DNA from 4 places in the Cronobacter dublinensis subsp. dublinensis LMG 23823 genome. Region 3 is predicted to be linked to each of the others. Evidence: predicted binding sites of a transcription regulator. Region 3 holds the regulator's gene; each other region holds the start of a gene.
What was found. The regulator PhoB, encoded in region 3, activates phosphate uptake and scavenging genes when phosphate is short. The targets are predictions, from matches to a motif close to CTGTCATAAAACTGNCNNAT.
Positions count from the first base shown of each region.

Region 1: uvrB (excinuclease ABC subunit UvrB) is a predicted target of PhoB. The motif match lies at 2,486-2,505, and genes of this name have one in related genera.
Region 2: glpT (glycerol-3-phosphate transporter) is a predicted target of PhoB. The motif match lies at 2,105-2,124, and genes of this name have one in related genera.
Region 4: nudF (ADP-ribose diphosphatase) is a predicted target of PhoB. The motif match lies at 1,104-1,123, and genes of this name have one in related genera.

Region 1 covers NZ_CP012266.1:1,428,176-1,431,923, reverse strand. The annotation lists gene yvcK (uridine diphosphate-N-acetylglucosamine-binding protein YvcK) at 1-56, shown strand, start outside; gene uvrB (excinuclease ABC subunit UvrB) at 232-2,253, opposite strand; gene AFK67_RS06555 (ABC transporter ATP-binding protein) at 3,141-3,748, shown strand, end outside.
Region 2 covers NZ_CP012266.1:3,065,237-3,068,984, reverse strand. The annotation lists gene AFK67_RS14060 (YfaZ family outer membrane protein) at 73-615, shown strand; gene AFK67_RS14055 (nicotinamide mononucleotide deamidase-related protein YfaY) at 708-1,904, shown strand; gene glpT (glycerol-3-phosphate transporter) at 2,233-3,585, shown strand; gene glpQ (glycerophosphodiester phosphodiesterase) at 3,595-3,748, shown strand, end outside.
Region 3 covers NZ_CP012266.1:1,059,571-1,063,318, reverse strand. The annotation lists gene phoR (phosphate regulon sensor histidine kinase PhoR) at 1-1,097, opposite strand, end outside; gene phoB (phosphate response regulator transcription factor PhoB) at 1,120-1,809, opposite strand; gene sbcD (exonuclease subunit SbcD) at 2,008-3,222, shown strand; gene sbcC (exonuclease subunit SbcC) at 3,219-3,748, shown strand, end outside.
Region 4 covers NZ_CP012266.1:3,729,708-3,733,455, forward strand. The annotation lists gene AFK67_RS17225 (DUF1249 family protein) at 1-398, opposite strand, end outside; gene nudF (ADP-ribose diphosphatase) at 401-1,033, opposite strand; gene tolC (outer membrane channel protein TolC) at 1,246-2,736, shown strand; gene AFK67_RS17240 (DUF1190 family protein) at 2,888-3,544, shown strand; gene AFK67_RS17245 (glutathionylspermidine synthase family protein) at 3,549-3,748, shown strand, end outside.

The sequences.
Region 1 (3,748 bases), 370 kb from region 3:
ACGACCGCCATTTGTTGCGCGTCGCGCTCGAAAAAGCGATCCAGGCGTTGGGGTAATACGTTGAGGTACCGTGACGACGGGGCTGTGGTGATGGCGGGTGCGCTTCGATTACCCGCCCTGGGTAAACCACGTTGTTGATTAAATCACGGCGGGTGAGCGACGTGATTTTTTGTAGGGCGGGTAAGCGTTAGCGCACCCGCCGCGCACATCACATCACATCACACCAAAACATTACGACGCGGCGATAAACAGCTCGCGCAGCTGATGGAGCTTGTCGCGCAGCTGCGCGGCCTCTTCGAACTCCAGGTTCTGGGCGTGCTGCACCATCTGCGCTTCGAGCTGATGAATTTTCTGCTGCAACGCTTTCGGCGTGAGCGCCAGTTCAGCGGCTTCGACATCGGCTACGCTGCGGCCTTTGCCGCGGCCTTTCGGCTTGGTTTTGGCGATATTCTCGCCAAGCGCCAGAATATCCACCACTTTCTTGTTGAGCCCCTGCGGCACGATGCCGTGCTCTTCGTTATAACGCTGCTGCTTCTCGCGGCGGCGCTCGGTTTCGCCGATGGCTCTCGCCATTGATGGCGTGATTTTGTCGCCGTAGAGAATCGCTTTACCGTTGACGTTACGCGCCGCGCGGCCGATGGTCTGGATAAGCGAGCGCTCGGAACGCAGGAAGCCCTCTTTATCGGCGTCAAGGATTGCCACCAGCGAGACCTCGGGCATATCCAGCCCCTCACGCAGCAGGTTGATACCCACCAGCACGTCGAACTCGCCAAGACGCAGATCGCGAATAATTTCCATACGTTCGACCGTGTCGATATCCGAGTGCAGATAGCGCACTTTCTCGCCGTGCTCTTCCAGATATTCGGTTAAATCTTCGGCCATGCGCTTGGTGAGCGTCGTGACCAGCACGCGCTCGTTGATGGCCACGCGCTTGCGGATCTCTGACAGCAGATCGTCCACCTGCGTCGCTACCGGGCGCACTTCGATAATCGGGTCGAGCAGCCCGGTCGGGCGCACCACCTGATCGATAATTTCGCTGCCCGACTTTTCGAGCTCATAGTTGCCCGGCGTCGCCGAGACGTAAACCGTCTGCGGCGCCAGCGCTTCGAACTCTTCAAATTTCAGCGGACGGTTATCCAGCGCCGACGGCAGGCGGAAGCCATATTCCACCAGCGTCTCTTTGCGCGCCCGGTCGCCGCGGAACATCCCGCCGATTTGCGGAATGGTAACGTGTGATTCGTCGATAACCAGCAGCCCGTCCGCCGGCAGGTAGTCAAACAGCGTCGGCGGCGCCTCGCCCGGCCCGCGGCCTGAGAGATAGCGCGAGTAGTTCTCGATGCCCGAGCAATAGCCGAGCTCGTTCATCATTTCGAGGTCAAACTGGGTGCGCTGGGTAAGACGCTGCTCTTCCAGCAGTTTATTGTTCTCAAGCAGTACCTTGCGACGCTCCGCCAGCTCCACTTTAATCTCTTCCATCGCCTGCACGATGCGCTCGCGCGGGGTGACGTAGTGCGTTTTCGGGTAGACGGTGAAACGCTGGATGATGGAATCCACGGTGCCGGTCAGCGGGTCGAACAGCGACAGCCGCTCCACCTCTTCGTCAAACAGCTCGACGCGCAACGCCAGGTCGTCCGATTCCGCCGGGAAGATATCAATCACCTCGCCGCGCACGCGGAAGGTGCCGCGCTGAAACGCCTGGTCGTTGCGGGTATATTGCAGCTCCGCGAGACGGCGCAGGATAGCGCGCTGGTCGATAATCATCCCTTTGGTGAGATGCAGCATCATTTTCAGATAGAGATCAGGATCGCCCAGACCGTAGATAGCCGACACCGACGCCACCACCACGACATCGCGGCGCTCAAGCAGCGCTTTGGTCGCCGACAGACGCATCTGCTCAATATGCTCGTTCACCGACGCGTCCTTTTCGATAAAGGTGTCAGAGCTCGGCACATAGGCTTCCGGCTGGTAGTAGTCGTAGTAGGAGACGAAATACTCGACGGCGTTCTCCGGGAAGAACTCTTTCATCTCGCCGTAGAGCTGCGCGGCCAGCGTTTTGTTGGGCGCCAGCACCATCGTCGGGCGCTGCAAATCGGCTATCACGTTCGCCATGGTGAAGGTCTTACCCGAGCCCGTCACCCCCAGCAGCGTCTGGTGCGCCAGTCCGTCCTCCAGCCCTTCCTTGATGCGGCGGATAGCCTCTGGCTGGTCGCCGGAAGGTTTGAAAGCGGAGTTGAGTTTGAACGGTTTGCTCATGAAGAAACACCTGATGAAGATTTGCGCGGGACAGAGCGTTAATTGTACTCACCGCAGCGATTTTTGCCAGCGTTAAATACTGGATATAAAATCAGTAGCCGCGGCGCGGATAGTGTCTCTGCCGCCTTTTTTCCGGTCGGAACGAAGAAAATTTCGCGGTCTACCAGATAAAACACTGGCGGGCGGCGGTTATCCCCAGAACTTTTTGTTCTTTAACATTTGTCAAGTGAAGCTGTGATACTTTTGTTGCAGCAGATGACACTTTTCCTTCATGGCTTGCTTTTAATTAACCTGCTAATTCTTAATGATTTTTCATAAAAGACGGCTTTCGCGCCAGATCGGGTGGAACCCGCATCCGCTCTCGCTTACGGCGCGTTTTCTAACTCTAATGCACAAGGTTATCCACAGGAATAGTGGATAACTGCCTCCAGCCCTGAAAGCGCGCCGCGTGGGCGAATCGCGCCGGGCCTCGGTTTTGGACGCAGAAAAAAATTTTCCCGCCTGGTTTTCGCGGTGTCCGCGCCTCCGACCGGCGTGTCTGACGTAGGCCTTTTCCCCCATTTTCGCGTTGCCTGCGCCCGCGCTGCACCAAAACCACGCCTGTTGCGGCACTCAAAAAGTGCACGCCGGGCGGCTTTCGCCAGAATAACGCACTGGCTTGCCGCCGTTCCTTTAGGTTTAGTCTCAATTCCCGGGACAATCAAAGGCGTTTTCACTGGCTGGCAAGGGAATTGCAATGGCCCTGTTACCGGAACTACACCCGCTCTTCGTCCTTGCCGGGGAGCGAAGCAGGATGCGTGGGCAGGCCGGGGAAGTCACAGCGCAGCCGGGCTTATGCGCGGCGCGCTAACGTTGTTTTCCGATACCCTGTCTCAAGGAGAAGCGCCATGTTAAGTCTGCACGCGGTTAACCACTTTTACGGCACACAGCACAGCTTGTGGGATGTCAGCCTCGATTTACTGCCGGGAGAGTGCACCTGCGTCATTGGCGCGCCGGGCATGGGGAAAACCACGCTGCTGAACTGCGTGGCCGGGTATCTGCCCGTTAAAAGCGGCAGCATTCTCTGGCGCGAGGCCGGACGCGCGCCGCAGGAGCTCATGCGCGTTGGGGCGCAGGCGCGCGCGGCGCTCGGCATCAGCTACGTGCCGCAGGAGCGACGCTATTTTTCGCAGCTCACCGTCGAAGAAAATCTGCATATCGCCCTGCTCGCCCAACCTCATGTCGCCGCCGCGCTGCCAGAGCCGGTATTCGACCTCTTCCCGGCGCTGTATGACGAGCGCCACGCACAGGCCTCGCGCCTGACGCCGGAGGTCGCGCATCAGCTGACGCTGGCCCAGGCGCTGGTCACGCGCCCGCGCCTGCTGATCCTCGATGAACCGACGCGCGGGCTCGCGCAGGCGTTTATCCCGCGTCTGGGAGATATTCTGGTGCGGCTTAACCGCGAGTGGGGCATGGGTCTGCTGCTGGTGGAGCGCCATCTGGCGTTTATCCGCCG
Region 2 (3,748 bases), 2.0 Mb from region 3:
GCAGGCCGGATACAGGTACAATGCCGCGTTACGTTTACAGGGTCCTTTTTTCTTTTTTTTGAGATACATGGAATGAAAAACACACTTCGTTTAGCAATGGCCGGCCTGCTGCTGGCCGCCACGCAGGCCAGCGCTATCAGCGTGAATGGCGCGGTCGGTGAGCATTACACCAATCTGGGCGCCGGTTTTGGCACCGAAAGCAGCGGCCTGCAGCTGACCGGCAACTGGGCACATAACGACGATCACGGCGATATCGTCGGCGTCGGCCTGGGCTTCAACATGCCGCTGGGGCCGTTTATGGTCACGCCGGGCGTGAAGGCGATTTACCTCAACCCGAACGAAGGGGATGAAGGCTACGCGGCGGCGGTTGGCGGCGGCGTGCGCTGGGATATCGCGCAGCGCGTTTCGCTGTTCGGCGACTACTACTACTCGCCGGATTCGCTCTCCAGCGGCGTTAATGATTACCAGGAAGCGAGCGCGGGCGCGCGTTTCTCGCTGTTCCGTCCGCTCAGCGTTGAAGCGGGTTACCGCTACATCAACATGACCGGTAAAGACGGCGATCGCGACAGCAAAGTGGCTGACGGCCCGTACCTCGGCGTGAGCGCAGGCTTCTGATTTTTCGGGCGCGGCCACCGCTGCGCCTGTTTTTTTCCTCCTTCCTTCCTCTGCGCGCTATAGTAAAGGCTTCCCTTCACGCGGAGAAAATAATGCTACAGACAGAAATGCTCTCGACCGGCGACGAAGTGCTGCACGGTCAGATTGTCGATACCAACGCCGCCTGGCTTGCCACGCTGTTTTTTGAACAGGGACTGCCGCTCACCCGGCGCAACACGGTAGGCGACAGCCTGGAATCGCTGGTGGCGGCGCTGACCGAGCGCAGCCAGCACGCCGATATTCTTATCGTTAACGGCGGCCTGGGGCCGACCAGCGACGATCTGAGCGCCGAAGCGGCGGCGCGCGCGTTGGGCGTGGAGCTTGAGCTGCACGAAGGCTGGCTTGCGACAATGGAGCGGTTTTTCACGGCGCGCGGGCGGCTGATGGCGGCGAGCAACCGCAAACAGGCGCTGCTGCCGGCGGGCAGCGAAATGATCGACAACCCGGTCGGCACCGCCTGCGGGTTCGCCATTAAGCTCAACCGCTGTCTGATTTTCTTCACGCCCGGCGTACCGTCGGAATTTAAGCGGATGGTGGAGCATGAGATCCTGCCGCGCCTGCGCGAGCGCTTTACGTTCCCCGAGCCGCCGCTCTGCCTGCGTCTCACCACGTTCGGGCGCTCCGAAAGCGATCTCGCCGCACAGCTCGACACCCTGACGCTGCCGCCGGATGTCGTGATGGGCTACCGCTCCTCAACGCCGATTATCGAGCTTAAGCTCACCGGCCCGGCTTCCCGCCGTGTTGAGATGGAGGCTATCTGGCCGCACGTTCGCGAGGTGGCAGGCGACAGCCTGATTTTTGAAGGCACTGAAACGCTGCCTGCCCAGATTGCCCGCTGCCTGCGCGAGCAGCAGCTCAGCATTACCCTGAGCGAGCAGTTCACCGCGGGCCTGCTGGCGCTGCAGCTCACGGATGCCGACGCGCCGCTGCTGGCGAGCGAAGTGCTGCCCGCCCAGGTCGAAACGCTGGCGCAGACCGCGCACTGGAACGTGGAGCGCTGCCGTCGGCATCTCGCGGATTTGGCGCTGAGTATCGCAAGCGTTGAAGACGATGAGATCAATATCGCGCTGACCACGCCGCAGGACACGCATGCCGTGCGTTTGCGCTTTAACGCCAGCCGCTACGCGCGGCGGATTCGCCAGGAGATCTGCGCGATGATGGCGCTGACGCTGGTGCGCCGCTGGCTGAACGGCCAGGCCGTGACCGCAAGCCAGGGCTGGGTGCAGGTGGTCGATACGCTGACCGTCTGACGGCACGCCGGGCGCGGGCGACAGTGCCGCGCGCCCGCGTTCTTTTCTGTCCTTCCTCTTGTACCTCCTCCGGGCCGTTATTTTCCTTTTATCTCCGCCGCACCTGCCTGGTGCATCTCCCTACTGTTTTTGGCCTTAAACGAAAGTAAACGCGCATAAATCGAAAAATCTAACCCACCACCATGCGCTTTTGTGTTCGATTGTCATAAATCCGTAACAAATTGTGCGATGTTTCACAGCATAAATAATCCTTTTTGCCTACTATCACGCTCGCAAGGGAAACATAAGCAAAACGAATAGTTCGATACCTAATAAGCAGGAGACAGTGATGTTAAGTATTTTTAAACCCGCCCCGCATCGCGCAAGGCTGCCTGACGGCGAGGTAGATCCTCTCTATCGTCGCCTGCGCTGGCAGATTTTTATGGGGATTTTCTTCGGCTATGCCGCTTACTATCTGGTACGTAAAAACTTTGCCTTGGCGATGCCGTATCTGGTGGAGCAGGGCTTCTCGCGCGGCGATCTCGGTTTTGCGCTTTCTGGTATTTCCATCGCTTATGGATTTTCGAAATTCATCATGGGTTCGGTCTCTGACCGCTCAAATCCGCGCGTCTTTCTGCCGGCGGGCCTGATCCTCGCGGCGGCAGTGATGCTGTTTATGGGCTTCGTGCCGTGGGCGACCTCCAGCATCATGGTGATGTTTGTGCTGCTGTTTATGTGCGGCTGGTTCCAGGGCATGGGATGGCCGCCGTGCGGGCGCACGATGGTGCACTGGTGGTCGCAGAAAGAGCGCGGCAGGATTGTGTCCGTGTGGAACTGTGCCCATAACGTGGGCGGCGGCATTCCGCCGCTGCTGTTCCTGCTCGGCATGGCGTGGTTTAACGACTGGCACGCCGCGCTGTATATGCCTGCCTTCGCGGCGATTCTGGTCGCGATCATCGCGTTTGCCCTGATGCGCGATACGCCGCAGTCCTGCGGGCTGCCGCCCATCGAAGCGTATAAAAACGATTACCCGGACGACTATAACGAGAAGCACGAAGAAGAGCTGACAGCGAAGCAGATTTTTATGCAGTACGTGCTGCCGAATAAGCTGCTGTGGTACATCGCGGTGGCGAACGTGTTCGTGTATCTGCTGCGCTACGGCATCCTCGACTGGTCGCCCACCTACTTAAAAGAGGTGAAGCATTTCGCGCTGGATAAGTCCTCCTGGGCCTATTTCTTCTATGAATATGCAGGCATCCCCGGCACGCTGCTTTGCGGCTGGATGTCGGACAAAGTGTTCCGCGGCAACCGCGGCGCGACTGGCGTGTTCTTTATGACGCTGGTGACTATCGCGACCGTCGTTTACTGGCTCAACCCGCCGGGCAATCCGCATATCGACATGGCGTGCATGATTGTCATCGGCTTTCTGATTTACGGCCCTGTAATGCTGATTGGCCTGCATGCGCTGGAGCTGGCGCCGAAAAAGGCGGCGGGAACGGCGGCGGGCTTTACCGGCTTGTTTGGCTATCTCGGCGGTTCCGTCGCGGCGAGCGCTATCGTGGGTTACACCGTCGATTTCTTCGGCTGGGACGGCGGCTTTATGGTGATGATTGGCGGCAGCATTCTGGCGGTCCTGCTGCTGATTATCGTGATGGTGGGTGAGCATAAGCATCACCATGAAACGCAGGCAAAACGCGGATAAGGAGCACCGATGAAACTGAGAATGACGCTGGCGGCGCTGGCGATAGGCGTAATGTCGGCAAACGCGCTGGCGGCGGATAAGCTGGTTATTGCCCATCGCGGGGCCAGCGGGTATCTGCCTGAGCATACGTTGCCTGCGAAAGCGATGGCGTATGCGCAGGGCG
Region 3 (3,748 bases):
ATATGCTCCGCGGCGATCCCAGGCCCGGTATCCGCCACGCTAAAGCGCGCGCCGTGAGCCACATGTTCCCAGCGTACCGTGATATGCGTGCCCGCCGGCGTATGGTTGACCGCGTTATACACGAGGTTGGAAATCGCGCTGCGCAACTGCTCATCATTGCCGAGCACTTTAAGCTGCGAGTCTACTTCGAAGGTAAAGGTGTGCTTCTGCTGGCTCAGCGTCTGCGCTTCGCGCTCCACCACCCGCAGCATCATCGGCACGTCGATGGTTTCGTTAAGCTGCATCGCGGGCGCCGCCTCGATTTTCGAGAGCGTCAGCAGCTGTTTCACCAGCCCTTCCATCCGGTAGGTTTGCTCGCGCATGGTATGCAGCGCTTTCTCGCGAAGCGGCCCTTCGAGCACCTGCTCATGCATCATCTCAAGATAGCCCTGCAATACGGTGAGCGGCGTGCGCAACTCATGGCTGACGTTGGCGAAGAAGTTGCGCCGCGCGCCTTCGAGCTGATGCATCTGCGTCACGTCGCGCGCTACCATCAGCAGCTGATCTTCGCTGTAGGGCATCACGCGGAACTCCAGATGCCGCCCGTTATTGAGCACCAGATGCAGCGGGCGGTTAAACGCCTGCCCGCGCAGGTAGCTGGTGAACTCGGGGTAGCGCAGCAGGTTAAGGATATTCTGCCCGTTATCGTCGGGCCAGCGCAGGCCAAGCAGCTGTTGCGCAAGGCCGTTACACCAGAAGATGACGCCCTCTTCTGTGGTCAGCACCACGGCGTCAGGCAGCGATTCCGCGCCGCTGCGAAAGCGTTTGATAAGATTGCCCAGTTCGCGACGGCGCTTTTTATTGCGCAACTGCATCTGGTGCAGGCCGTAGAGCAGCGGCTCCCAGCTGCCGCTGCCGGGCGGCGGCGTCATGCTGCGATCCACCCACAGCCACCAGGAGAGCCGCAGCAGATTCCAGAAATGCCAGATAAGCAATCCGGTCACCGCCGCCAGTAAAAACCATGCCAGATAGCCGAATATCGCCCCGAGAACCAGCGCCGGGATACAGCAGAGCATCAGCTCCAGCACCAGTCTTTTCCATGACAGCCGTTCCAGCACGCGTCACACTCCTGTTTTGGGTTTAAAAACGCGTCGAGAACCGATAACCCGTGCCGCGCACCGTTTGTACCATTCTGTCATGACCGCTATGTTCCAGCGCCTTGCGAAGGCGGCGAATATGCACATCGACGGTGCGATCCTCCACATACACATTGGTGCCCCAGACGTGGTTCAGCAGCTGTTCGCGGCTGTATACGCGCTCCGGGTGTGTCATAAAGAAGTGTAACAGTTTGAATTCGGTCGGCCCCATATCGAGGGGATTTTCGCCGGTCATCACGCGATGTGATGACGGATCGAGGCTTAAGCCCTGCATTTCAATGACTTCATCTACCGCCATCGGTGAAATGCGCCGCATGACAGCTTTAATACGCGCCACCAGCTCTTTCGGGGAAAACGGCTTGGTAATGTAATCATCCGCGCCCGTTTCCAGGCCGCGCACGCGATCTTCTTCTTCGCCGCGCGCCGTCAGCATCACCACCGGGATCTCGCGGGTCAACGCTTCACGCTTGATATGTTTAATAAACTGGATCCCCGATCCGCCAGGCAGCATCCAGTCCAGCAAAATCAGATCCGGCCAGGGCTCATTGAGTTGGTTCACCGCACTGTCATAATCTTCCGCTTCCACCGGCTGGAAACCGTTTTGTTCCAGTACGAAGCACACCATCTCGCGGATAGGTGCTTCATCTTCAACGACCAGAATACGTCTCGCCATGATTCGCCCTGTTAAATAAAGTAAACAGTATGTTATGCGGCGCCATTATGCGTCAGATTTATGACAGATTTATGAAAAAGATGACCGTAAGATGACCTGTCAGCGCAGGCGAAAAAACCACGCGGCGCGACGAAACAGGACACCCGCCGTACCGGATGTTTATAATCCCCTTCTCGCTTTTTAGCCACAGGGCATCCCATGCGTATTCTGCATACCTCAGACTGGCATCTTGGTCAAAATTTTTATGCCAAAAGCCGCGCGGCTGAACATGAAGCCTTTCTCGACTGGCTGCTCGGCGCGGCCATCGCGCATCAGGTGGACGCGATTATCGTCGCGGGCGATATCTTCGATACCGGCGCGCCGCCAAGTTATGCGCGCGAGCTCTACAACAGATTTGTGGTCAAACTGCAGGCGGCGCAGTGCCCGCTTATCGTGCTTGGCGGCAACCACGACTCGGTCGCGACGCTCAATGAATCCCGCGAGCTGCTCGCCTGTCTCAATACGCAGGTGATCGCCAGCGCGCAGCTCACGCCGGAAAGCCAGGCCACATTATTATACCGCCGCGACGGCGAGCCCGGCGCGGTGCTCTGCCCCATTCCGTTCCTGCGCCCGCGCGATGTGCTGCGAAGCCTCAGCGGGCAGTCGGGGCGCGAAAAACAGCAGCAGTTGCTGGAGGCCATCAGCCAGCACTACCAGCAGAGCTATGAGGCCGCCTGCGCGCTTCGCGGCGAGCGTAATTTGCCGATTATCGCCACCGGCCATCTCACTACCGTTGGCGTGACCAAAAGTGACGCGGTACGCGACATCTATATAGGCACGCTTGACGCTTTCCCGGCGGACCGTTTTCCACCCGCCGATTACATTGCGCTTGGCCATATCCACCGCGCCCAGAAAGTGGCGGGCTGCGAGCACATCCGCTACAGCGGCTCACCGATTGCGCTGAGCTTTGATGAAACCGGCAAAGAGAAAAGCGTGTTTCTGGTGGAGTTCGCTGACGGCAAATTGCACGACGTCACGGCGCTCCCGGTGCCGGTCAGTCAGCCGCTCGCGGTGTTAAAAGGCAGCCTGGAATCCATCACCGCGCAGCTCGAACAGTGGCGCGACGCGCCGGATGAGCCCAAAGTCTGGCTCGATATCGAAATCGACACCAGCGAGTTCCTGCACGACATGCACCGTCAGATAAGCCAGATTACCGAAAGCCTGCCGGTGGAAGTCGTCCTGCTGCGCCGCAGCCGCGAAATGCGCGAGCGCGCGCTCGGCACGCTCAGCACCGAAACCTTAAGCGAGCTTGGCGTCGAAGAAGTATTTGAGCGCCGTCTGGAGCTGGAGGCGCTGGAGGAACCCGAGCGGGCGCGGCTGCGCACGCTGTTCGCCCGCACGCTGGAGAGCCTGCACGAGGAGGACGACGCATGAAAATCTTAACCCTGCGGCTGAAAAACCTGAACTCGCTGAAAGGCGAATGGAAAATCGACTTTACCGCCGAGCCGTTCGCCAGCAACGGGCTGTTCGCCATCACCGGCCCGACGGGCGCGGGCAAAACCACGCTGCTTGACGCCATCTGCCTCGCGCTCTATCACCGCACGCCGCGCCTGAACGCGCTGTCGCAAAGCCAGAACGACTTAATGACCCGCGACACCGCCGAATGCCTGGCGGAGGTAGAATTTGAAGTCAAAGGCGTCGCCTGGCGCGCCTTCTGGAGCCAGAGCCGCGCCCGCGGCCAGCCGGACGGCAATCTGCAAGCCCCGCGCGTGGAGCTTGCGCGCTGCGACGACGGCAAAATCATCGCCGATAAAATCAAAGACAAACTCGATCGCATCGCCGCGCTCACCGGGCTCGATTACGACCGCTTTACCCGCTCGATGATGCTCTCGCAGGGGCAGTTCGCCGCGTTTCTCAACGCCGAGGCCAGAGCGCGTGCCGAACTGTTAGAAGAACTGAC
Region 4 (3,748 bases), 1.8 Mb from region 3:
CCATGCGCTAAACAGTAGCGTAGCCAGTCAGCAAGAAACTGGTTAATTTGGTGTTTTTCGTCGCGCTGATGCAACTTTTTATTTGGGTAATCATAACGCGCTTTGAAGCGAAAGATCTGCTGGCTTGAACACACTTCCGCGACCATGGCGTCATGGTAAAGCCTTACGCTCATCGAGGGCAAACTCCAGTAGCTCACTTTCGGCGCGGTTTGCTCTATCTGCACAAGCGTCGTGTACCGGGTTGATTCCAGTATCGTTAAACGGTATTGCGCGCCCGCCACCTGATAACTTACGGCTTCGCCTGGCGCGTCGTTGCGCGGCAGCAGGCGGCGCAGCTGCGCGAAGTTGGTTTCGCACAGGCGCATCATTTCTGGAAAATCAGGTGTATAACGCTTCATATTCAGGTGTTCCACTCGTTTCTCAATGCGTGATGATGTAACTGCAGCCATTGCAGTGCGATGACCGAGGCCGCGTTGTCGATTCTCCCCTCTTCTACCCAAAGGTATGCCTGTTCCCGGCTTACCACATGAACACGAATATCTTCGTTTTCATCAGCCAGACCGTGTATGCCTTGCGCGGTCGTGGCGTCCACTTCGCCAACCAGTAATGACAGGCGCTCGCTGGTGCCTCCAGGGCTTGCCAGATAGCTCATGAATTTTTTAACGCGTCCGACGTCGAGCCCCGCCTCTTCCATCGCTTCGCGGCGGGCAACCTCTTCCACCGTTTCGCCAGGCTCAATCATGCCCGCGACCAGTTCCAGCAGCCACGGGGTGTCGCTGGTGTCGAACGCGGCGATGCGGATCTGCTCAATAAGCACCACCTCATCGCGCACAGGGTCAAAGGGTAGCAGGACTGCGGCATGGCCGCGCTCAAAAATTTCACGCCGCACTTCGCCGCTCATTTCGCCGTTGAAAAGACGGTGGCGAAAGCGGTAGAGATCGAGCGAAAAAAAGCCGCGATATAGCTTTTCCCGTGCAATAATTTCTACATCGTTTTTGGTGAAAGTAACGGGGCTTTTCGTTGATTTGCTCATGAGGGTTTCCGGTTCAAAATGGTGCCGAATTTGGGCATTTCAAGCCAGTTTACCTGCCGTTTCATTGCCCATGTGGTAGATTGATGAAATTTACCGGCAGAAGGCACGTTACGCCAAGCCTGACGGCGGGTTGACTCTGGTAGAATCGGCGTCAATTTTTCGGCTTCTGACAGCGCTAATAAATTCTTTATGCTTCACAACAAGGAATGCAAATGAAGAAACTGCTCCCCATCCTTATCGGCCTGAGCCTGACGGGCTTCAGCGCCATGAGCCAGGCAGAAAACCTGTTGCAGGTTTACCAGCAGGCACGTTTAAGCAACCCAGACCTGCGCAGCTCCGCTGCTGACCGCGACGCCGCATTCGAAAAAATTAACGAAGCCCGCAGTCCTTTACTTCCGCAGCTCGGCCTGGGTGCAGATTACACCTATAACAGCGGTTTTCGCGATAACGACGGCGTCGACACCACGTCCAAGAGCGCCTCGTTACAGTTAACCCAGACTATTTTCGATATGTCTAAATGGCGCGCCCTGACGCTGCAGGAGAAAACCGCAGGCATTCAGGACGTGACCTATCAGACCGATCAGCAGACGCTGATGCTCAATACTGCGACCGCCTACTTCCAGGTGCTGAGCGCGATTGACGCGCTTTCCTATACCGAAGCGCAGAAACAGGCGATTTACCGCCAGCTCGATCAAACCACCCAGCGCTTTAACGTGGGCCTGGTGGCGATTACCGACGTGCAAAACGCCCGCGCGCAGTACGATAACGTGCTGGCGAACGAAGTGACCGCGCGCAACAACCTCGACAACGCGCTGGAGCAGCTGCGTCAGGTGACGGGCAACTACTACCCGCAGCTCGCCTCGCTGAACGTCGATAGTTTCAAAACCGCCAAACCGGCCGCCGTTAACGCGCTGCTGAAAGAAGCCGAGCAGCGTAACCTGACGCTGCTGCAGGCGCGTCTGAGCCAGGACCTGGCGCGCGAGCAGATTCGCTACGCGGAAACCGGTCATATGCCGACGCTCGGCCTGACAGCCTCCAGCAGCGTTTCTGACACCGACTACAGCGGCAGCAAAACCAGCAGCGCGGCGGCAGCCAGCCGTTACACCGACAGCAAAGTGGGTCAGAACTCCGTCGGCCTGAGCTTCAGCATGCCGCTCTACAGCGGCGGCTCGGTCACCTCGCAGGTGAAACAGGCGCAGTACAGCTTCGTTGGCGCCAGCGAGAAACTGGAAAGCGCGCACCGCAACGTCGTGCAGACCGTGCGTTCTTCCTATAACAACGTGAACGCGTCCATCAGCAGCATCAAAGCGTATGAGCAGGCGGTCGTCTCCGCGCAGAGCTCGCTTGATGCGATGGAAGCCGGTTATTCGGTCGGTACTCGTACCATCGTTGATGTGCTGGATGCCACTACCACGCTGTACAACGCCAAGCAGCAGCTCTCAAGCGCCCGTTATAACTACCTGATCAACCAGCTCAATATTAAATCTGCGCTGGGTACGCTCAACGAGCAGGATCTGGTCGCGCTGAATAACTCGCTGGGCAAACCGGTCTCTACCACGCCGGAAAGCGTCGCCCCGGAAAACCCACAGCAGGACGCCGCCGTGAATAACATGGCGAACAGCGGCGGCGCAGCGCCGGCCGTTCAGCCTGCCGCGGCAAACCGCAGCACGACCGGCAACAGCAGCAATCCGTTCCGTCAGTAACCCCTCCGGCGGGAGGCGCCAGCGCGCTTCCCGCCTGAACGTAAGTCAACGTAAAGATCCCCCGCCATCCGGCTCTGCGCTTTAATTTCAACCACTCATCCACTATCCTGAGCACCATAACTGTGCAATACCACTGGGTCAGGAAGCAGGCATGAAACGGACAAAACAGATTAACCGCGCGATGTTTCGCAAAAGCTGGAACGCGCGTCATTTAACGCCGGTCGCCTTCGCGGTCACGGCAGCTTTTATGCTGGCGGGCTGTGAAAAGAGCGACGAAACCGTCCAGCTCTATCAGAACGCCGACGACTGCGCGGCCGCTAACCCCGGCAAAAGCGCTGAATGCACCACCTCGTACAATAACGCCCTGAAAGAGGCGGAGCGTACCGCGCCGAAATACGCGACACGCGAAGACTGCGTGGCGGAATTTGGCGAAGATCAGTGCCAGCAGGTGAACAACACCAACACCAGCCAGGCCACGCAGCAAACCGGCAGCATGTGGATGCCACTGATGGCGGGCTACATGATGGGGCGTCTGATGGGCGGCGGCGGCATGGGGTTCGCGCAGCAGCCGCTGTTCAGCTCGCGCAACCCGGCAAGCCCGGCTTACGGTAAATACACCGACGCCAGCGGCCGCAACTACGGCGCCGCGCAGCCGGGCCGCACCGTGACCGTACCGAAATCTGCGATGGCGCCGAAACCGGCGACCACGTCGACCATCACCCGCGGCGGTTTCGGCGATTCCGTTGCGAAACAGGCCACGATGCAGCGCAGCGCTGCCGGCTCTTCTTCTCGTTCAATGGGCGGTTAATCACATGGAAAGAATCGCGGTCAGCGAGCGCCCGGACTGGCGCGAAAAAGCCGCCGAATACGGCTTTAATTTTCACACGATGTATGGCGAGCCCTACTGGTGCGAAGACGCTTACTACCGCCTGACGCTCGCGCAGGTGGAGAAGCTTGAAGAGGTCACCGCCGGGCTGCACCAGATGTGCTTACAGGTGGTTGAGAAAGTGGT